Regions from separate parts of the Robertmurraya sp. FSL W8-0741 genome, predicted to be linked through region 1. Evidence: riboswitches for the same ligand, from Rfam matches in the RefSeq annotation. Region 1 holds a riboswitch; the other holds the start of a gene.

Region 1 (3,836 bases):
GAAAAATATGTCATCTTAAAAAGCTTGCTTAAAGTATATTCAGTTTTAATTTGGGGTCTTGTTATTTTAGCATCCGGTCTCATGTACTATTCTATTTTTAGCGGAAACTCTCAATTAATAAGTATCATCGGCATCGGCATTCTACTAATTCTTATACAAATAAGCTACACCACTAGCCTAAAGCCAAATAAACTGAAATAATTTTGGAAAGCATTCTCAAAGGAATCATCATGAAAGCTCAATACAAAATATGGAAAAAATGATATACTTAGATTTATGTAAATTCACGCTGTAAACAGAACTACTTGTTCAACTATCGGGTAGATTTGTTTAAAGAAAGGAGGAGCCTGTTTGTATTTATACCATATGTTCATTCATAATGAGTTCGGAGAAAATATAAGTCCGGAAAAGGTTTTAAAAGAAGGATTAACGCATAAGACAGCAACAAGATGGTATTCAAGGGGAGCTAATTTCTTTCCAGAACTAACGGAGCGTTACAGACCAATGAATTTACCAAAATGGATTGATTTTAAAGTAGCCTTCGGTGCAGATTTGGAACCATACGAAAAACCCTATTATCGTTTTCCAGTGTTTAGCGATAAGATCTTAGTTTTTAACTTCGATATATCAAGTGAATTATTTGCTTATCTGGAAGATAGATATGATGGGGGTAGCGGGTTCCTTGTTGAAGGATTACCATCAAAGGAGGAGTTAATGAAACAGTATTGGAAAAGTATGATGACTCTGTCTGACTATTTAAAGCACAAACCTTTTAATAAACCTGAACTTTATATTTTTGAACAAGTTCCTGCAAAGTTAATTGACTATATTGAGTAATATCAGCTTTAAACTTTGACAGAGCGATTAAAAAAACTACAGACAAACTTGATTATCGAGTTTGTCTGCAGTCTGAAAGGAACTAAAGAGAATTCTGTCCCCTCTTTTTAACCCTTTAATGCCTGCTCACGCAAAGCATCAGCTTTATCTGTACGCTCCCACGGAAGATCGATGTCTGTACGACCAAAATGCCCGTAAGCAGCTGTTTGCTTGTAAATCGGACGGCGTAAATCCAACATCTTAATGATGCCTGCAGGACGTAAATCGAAGTTATGGCGAACCACTTCTACTAAAATATTTTCGTCTACTTTCCCTGTTCCAAATGTATCGACAGCGATAGACACTGGTTGTGCGACACCAATCGCATAAGCTAGCTGTACTTCTACCTTATCAGCTAGCCCCGCTGCAACGATATTTTTCGCTACGTAACGGGCAGCATAGGCTGCAGAGCGATCCACTTTTGTCGGATCTTTACCAGAGAATGCACCGCCGCCATGACGAGCATAACCACCATAAGTATCTACAATAATTTTACGACCTGTTAAGCCTGCATCCCCTTGAGGACCCCCGATGACAAATCGTCCAGTAGGATTGATAAAATACTTTGTATTCTCATCAATTAGTTCACTAGGAACAACTGGATTAATCACATGCTCTTTAATATTGCGCTGAATTTGTTCAAGGGTAATTTCAGGATGGTGCTGTGTGGAAATGACAATGGTATCAATGCGGACCGGCTTGTTGTTTTTATCATATTCAACGGTCACTTGTGTTTTTCCATCCGGTCGAAGGTAAGGAAGAATCTCTTCTTTCCGAACTTCTGTTAGACGGCGAGATAGTTTATGGGCAAGTGAAATCGGAAGCGGCATAAGCTCCTTTGTTTCATTACAAGCAAAGCCAAACATTAATCCCTGATCACCTGCACCAATTGCTTCAATTTCTTCATCCGTCATACTGCCTTCACGTGCTTCCAAAGCTTGATCAACACCCATAGCAATATCAGGAGATTGTTCGTCAATCGATGTTAATACTGCACAAGTTTCAGAATCAAATCCGTATTTAGCACGATTATATCCAATTTCTTTTATCGTTTCACGGACAATCTTTGGAATATCTACATATGTAGAAGTAGTAATTTCTCCTGCCACTAAAACAAGTCCTGTATTGACAGAAGTTTCAGCAGCAACACGAGCATTAGCATCTTTTGCTAAGATCGCATCCAATATTGCGTCAGAAATTTGGTCACAAATTTTATCTGGATGACCTTCAGTAACTGACTCAGAAGTAAACAAACGCGCGTTTCTTGACATCTGACTTCCTCCTCATCTATAAGTACGAGGGCTTACCCCCACGCTGATACGGAACTCATTCCCTATGTAGTATGAAATAAACATGGAGTTTTTATGATGATTTTCAAGAATCCATAAAAAGGGTTGAAGAACTCATTTCATATTATGCTGCGAACGAATAATCGTTCTGCCATCTTGAAACTCATTCAATTGTTTACAATATTGAAAAGTACAAGGCGCCTTCACCACAAATTTAATGCAGCTTATATTTCTAAGGAGCTCTCCTTGCAGTCATCACCCGGCAAACTAGAGGATCTTTTTTTAGAAACGCTAAATTATGTTGGATGATAAGCCTCTTGCACTAAACACAAAAAAACCTTTCCTAAGAAGAGGAAAGGAGTACGTAAACAATTCTCGCCTTTCACTCTTATCGTTCAAGGACTTCATCCTTGCTTCAGGTTAGCACCATTGCTATCAAAACTTTCAAGGATTCAAACAGAATCTTGAACATAATAACCGGTTGCTGGGTTTCATAGGGCCTGTCCCTCCACCTACTCGGGATAAGAGAGTATCCGTTCAAGTGTAGATCATAACGAACGAGTGCATATGTGTCAACAGCTATGGAATAATTCTTTTATTTTTTTCTTTTTCATAGGAATGCTCCCTATAAGGAGCAACTTCCATCATCACATTTTTGCTTGAAAAATAAATGCCGATTTCGGGCAATCCACTTGTAAATAGGATCTCCTATTAAATGCAGAAAAGGCAAATATAATATACATGCAACGATAAATGTATACGGGCTGATAAGTAAAAGTCTTCTTATAGCTTTAAACCCCTTAAGCACTCGTTGATTTGGAAGAAGAATATGAAGCTCACTTCTCAAATCCTTTGCTGTAAATCTACCATCCTTATGAATTTCCTCAAACTCTTGTAAAGAAAGCCAAGTGACTTTTTTAAATAAATCCATTTTTCGTAACATAGTCTTTGTTCTCAAGCATAACGCACAATTTCCATCATATAATGCCTCAATTTTCAACTTTTCCATTCCCTTCCTGTTGAAGACTGAATAGATTATGATCATCGTTTTGCAAAAAGCACTCTAGTAATTTTCCTTAAACAATTGAAACTTTTTAGTTGTTCAGTGGCATTTTCCGCGAATTAGTATAGACTAATGAGATAAATGTGTTATACTAATCGTATTATGATATCGCTTTCGAGAATTACATTTTTAAACTATATTGAAAGAAGGTATTCATCAGATGAATTCAGTTAGCCTTTCTAATGAACTAAATGAATTGTTACAACAAAATAATGTTCATATCCAGCTATCTGTTCCCCAATTAGTCGAAAAAGTTTTGCGTCGAAATGAAGGAGTTCTTACTTCTACCGGTGCCATATGTGCTACTACTGGAACCTATACTGGACGTTCCCCTAAAGATAAATACATCGTGGAAGAACGTTCTTCAAAAGATAAAATTGACTGGGGCCCGATCAACCAGGCGATTTCCGAAGATTCGTTTGACTCTCTTTATACAAAAGTGCTTAATTATTTGAAAAAGAAGGATGAAGTATTTGTTTTTAAAGGCTTTGCTGGTGCCGATAAAAATTCGCAGCTTCCGATTCAAGTGATTAATGAATACGCTTGGCACAATCTATTTGCCCATCAATTATTTATTCGACCAACGAAAGATGAATTAGACACTCATC
Region 2 (3,836 bases), 2.7 Mb from region 1:
TTTTTGCGGCAAAATTGCCGAATGATTGTAGACCTTGAACGATGACAACTAATATTGCAACTGTAATGAACATGGTAATAGTGTCAAAACGTTGATAACCATATGTAATGGCTAAATCTCCGATCCCTCCACCTCCGACGGCACCTGCCATCGCTGATGCACCAACGAGCCCGATTGTGGCAATTGTAAGAGCAAGAACAAGGGAGCTTAATGCTTCCGGTAAAAGAAATTTGGTAATGATCTGCCAAGGTGTTGCACCCATTGCTTCAGCTGCTTCAATTACACCCGGTTCAACTTCCAATAATGAATTTTCTACTAATCTGGCAATATAAGGCCCTGCATAAAATACGAGGGGGACGATAGCTGCTGTTGTTCCAATCGATGTCCCGACGATGAACCTCGTTACAGGAATCATCGCTACTAATAAAATAATGAAGGGAACAGAGCGGAAAATATTAATTACTCCGTTTAATACATTAAAAACGGCGAGATTTTCAATTAAGTGCCCCTTTCTTGTAACAACCAATAATATTCCAAGCGGTAGTCCGAGGAGTACTGAAAACAAGAGGGAGAAGGCGACCATTTGAATCGTTTCAATTAATGCTTCGATAATCTGTTCTGAATTAACTAGCATATGCACTCACTTCCTTAATGCTGATTTTCTTCTCGTTGATATATGTCAATGCTCGTAAAACCTCTTTATCCTCTCCCTGGAATTCAACTATGAGGTTCCCGAACGGGACTCCTTGCAGTTCGGTAATATTTCCAAAAAGGACGTTGAGATGAACATCGAACTTCTTGGCAATTTCAGAAAGAAGAGGCTGTCCGGCCGATGTTCCGACAAAGTTAATGCGGAAAATCCTTTGTGAACCAGCTTGTTTTTGAATTAAGTTGTTGATGGACTCTGGAAGCTGGTCATTCATCACCGTGCTGACAAAATTACGTGCTGTTGCCGTTTTAGGTGCAGAAAAGACATCGAATACACTTCCTTCTTCAATAATTTTTCCACCTTCGATAACGGCGACTTTGTCACAAATCTCACGAATCACTGACATTTCGTGTGTAATGATTAAAATGGTAATCTTGTACTCTTGATTAATCTTTTTCAAAAGTTGTAGGATTGAGCTTGTCGTCTGCGGATCTAATGCAGAAGTGGCCTCATCACATAAAAGAATGGAGGGCTGTGTTGCTAGAGCACGGGCAATTCCGACCCGCTGTTTTTGTCCCCCTGAAAGTTGATCTGGATGATAATCCGCTTTATCCGCCAATCCGACAAACTCAAGTAATTCATGAACTCGTTTTTTGATTTGAGCTTTGTCAACTTTTGCAAGCGTTAATGGCATCGCCACATTGGCAAAGACTGTTTTTGAATTAAGGAGATTAAAGTGCTGGAATACCATTCCGATATTTTTCTTAACCTCGCGAATTTTTTTTACCGGCAGCGAGGTGAGTTCATGTCCATCGATTATAACCTTGCCTGAAGTCGGGCGTTCCAATAAGTTCACACAGCGAATTAACGAACTTTTACCTGCGCCACTGAATCCGATGACGCCAAATATCTCTCCTTTACTGATGGTTAAATTAATTCCGTCTAATGCTGTGACCTGTTGACCACTACTTTTATAAACTTTTCTCAAATTCTGAAATTCTATCATGATGTCCCTCTCCTTTTCGTATGACTTTGTTAAAAAATCGATTTTGGCTCATTGCATGTGCAACTTTGGATTCACACGCTTTTTGTAAAAATAAAAAGCCCTCTTCTTGAAGAAAGAAGAGGACATATCCATGTGGAAATTAACTTGGATGCTCTTCTTATCTTTCAAGCATTGCTTGCTGGATTTAGCATAGAATCGATAAGATTCCGCTGCCGAGGCGTCATCGGGCCAGTCCCTCAACCTCTCTTGATAAGAAATTTGATATTTAGTTTTTCATAATGAGGCAATTAAAAAACGAATGCTATGGTAAGTGTGTATAATTATGCTCGTTTTTAGGTTGCTTTGTTTAATGAAAAATAAATGAGATACAAAGAAAAAACCTCTTCTGAAAGTACAGAAGAGGTAGGTTTACGAAACAAGTCCGTCCTCTTCTCATCTTTCAAGCACTGGTGCTTGCTGGATTTGGCATAGAATCAATAAGATTCCGCTGCCGAGGTGTCATCGGGCCAGTCCCTCAACCTCTCTTGATAAGAAGTGTTTCTATTCGGTTTTTTAACTTGGTTATTAATCTATCGTATATTTCTTTGAAAGTCAAATGTTTTTTTAAAAGCTGGGCTCTGTTAAATGTCGGTGTTGATTTTAGTACATTTCGTGGTGAAACTTTGGCTTCACACGGAATATGCCCAAAATTATTTAATCAACCATTTTGTTTAACAAAGCCATAAACATTAATTTAAAAGTCTCATCATACTTTCCATAAAATCATCATAATCTTTTGCTTTAATCAATTCGTGGACGTTTTTCCATTCGGACAAAATGTTGATTACTCCCTCGAAAAAAGGGCTGAATAATTCTCGTTGTTGTTTATTAATCGAAATCATGACGATGATTTGCACTTTTTCTTTTCCCCAATTTACCGGTCGATCCAGAATAATCATGCAAATCCCAGTTTTTATTGCATCCATATGCATGGAATGGGGGACCGCAACATTATTGTTAAACGCCGTTGATGACATGCGCTCTCTTTCCAGAACAGATTGTCCATAATCTTTTGTTACGTAGCCTTTCTCATATAGAAGCTTTGACATAAATGAAATATAAGCTTCATCGCTTTCAAGATAAACATTTTTCATAAACAAATCTTCATCAAAGTATAAATCAAGATATTGTTTAACCTTTTGATTCTTTTTTTGCTCATTTAATTTATTAACCTGGAGTTGAATGTATTCATAGTCCTTCTCAATCAAGTAGGGATGAACAAACACAGATGGAGTTTGTTCGCCCTTTAATGGCAATGTGCTGATAATTAAATCTATATCTTTAAGTGAAGATATTTCACTTGCATCAGATAAAACTTTTATAATCTCTATAGAATCATGAAATCTTTTTTCAAGCTTTTGAACGAGTTGAAGGCGCATATCATAATAATTTGGACTGATTACTGCGCATAAAATTTTCTTCTCCAGTTTTTTTCTTCTCTCAAAATACGAGCCAATATGGAAAGCAATATAAGAAATCTCGTCTTCTTTTATATGAATATTCTCCATAAATTGAATTTGATTTGATATAAAGACTGCTAATTCATAAATGAGTGGATATGAATCTTTTAGTTCATATGTTAATGGATTTTTAACCATTTGTTCATACTTGGCTCGAAATAGTAAGTTGCGGATATGAAGTGTGAATTTTACAAAGAATTCATCATCATTAATTTCAATAAAATAACGTTCATGCACTTGTTGAAGTAGTTTTTTTGATAAGTTCACATACTGTTCATCAACATAGTGAATTAAGGAGTCAGAAGTTAGGGATTGGTAATTCAGTAATGTTGTTTTACTAGATAGAAGCAAGATAAAATTGTACCGCTCCGATTCATTAAACTGAATGTCGTATTTCACTTCTAACATATCTGCAATTTTATTCGCAGCTTCCGTTTCAAGATTGCTTTTCAATTTATTGATATCAGTCGATTGAAGGACGGAGTTGTTATTTTTAATTCGATCGACCGTAATGACGAGGTGAAGAAGGATATTATTCATAATATAGTCGTTTACGTACAGGTTAAATTTTTCAAGAATGGAAACGATTTCATCTTTTAATGTAAAAACATCATAATGTGGAAAAGAATCATGAACAGCCTTTAAACTTAAAAATTCTTTGGATGTTTCTTGTAAAATAATG

Evidence for each region. Region 1 has a riboswitch for S-adenosylmethionine ahead of metK (methionine adenosyltransferase). Riboswitches for the same ligand answer to the same signal wherever they lie in the genome.
Region 2: another riboswitch for S-adenosylmethionine. It lies ahead of NST02_RS20955 (methionine ABC transporter ATP-binding protein); the one in region 1 lies ahead of metK (methionine adenosyltransferase).

What each region holds. Positions count from the first base shown of each region.
Region 1 is NZ_JBBOQG010000001.1:1,561,616-1,565,451, reverse strand. It holds gene NST02_RS07600 (DUF3169 family protein) at 1-201, shown strand, start outside; gene NST02_RS07595 (hypothetical protein) at 352-837, shown strand; gene metK (methionine adenosyltransferase) at 945-2,147, opposite strand; SAM riboswitch class I at 2,551-2,693, opposite strand; gene NST02_RS07585 (thiol-disulfide oxidoreductase DCC family protein) at 2,791-3,174, opposite strand; gene pckA (phosphoenolpyruvate carboxykinase (ATP)) at 3,389-3,836, shown strand, end outside.
Region 2 is NZ_JBBOQG010000001.1:4,297,419-4,301,254, reverse strand. It holds gene NST02_RS20960 (methionine ABC transporter permease) at 1-634, opposite strand, end outside; gene NST02_RS20955 (methionine ABC transporter ATP-binding protein) at 624-1,655, opposite strand; SAM riboswitch class I at 1,810-1,911, opposite strand; SAM riboswitch class I at 2,085-2,189, opposite strand; gene NST02_RS20950 (BglG family transcription antiterminator) at 2,384-3,836, opposite strand, start outside.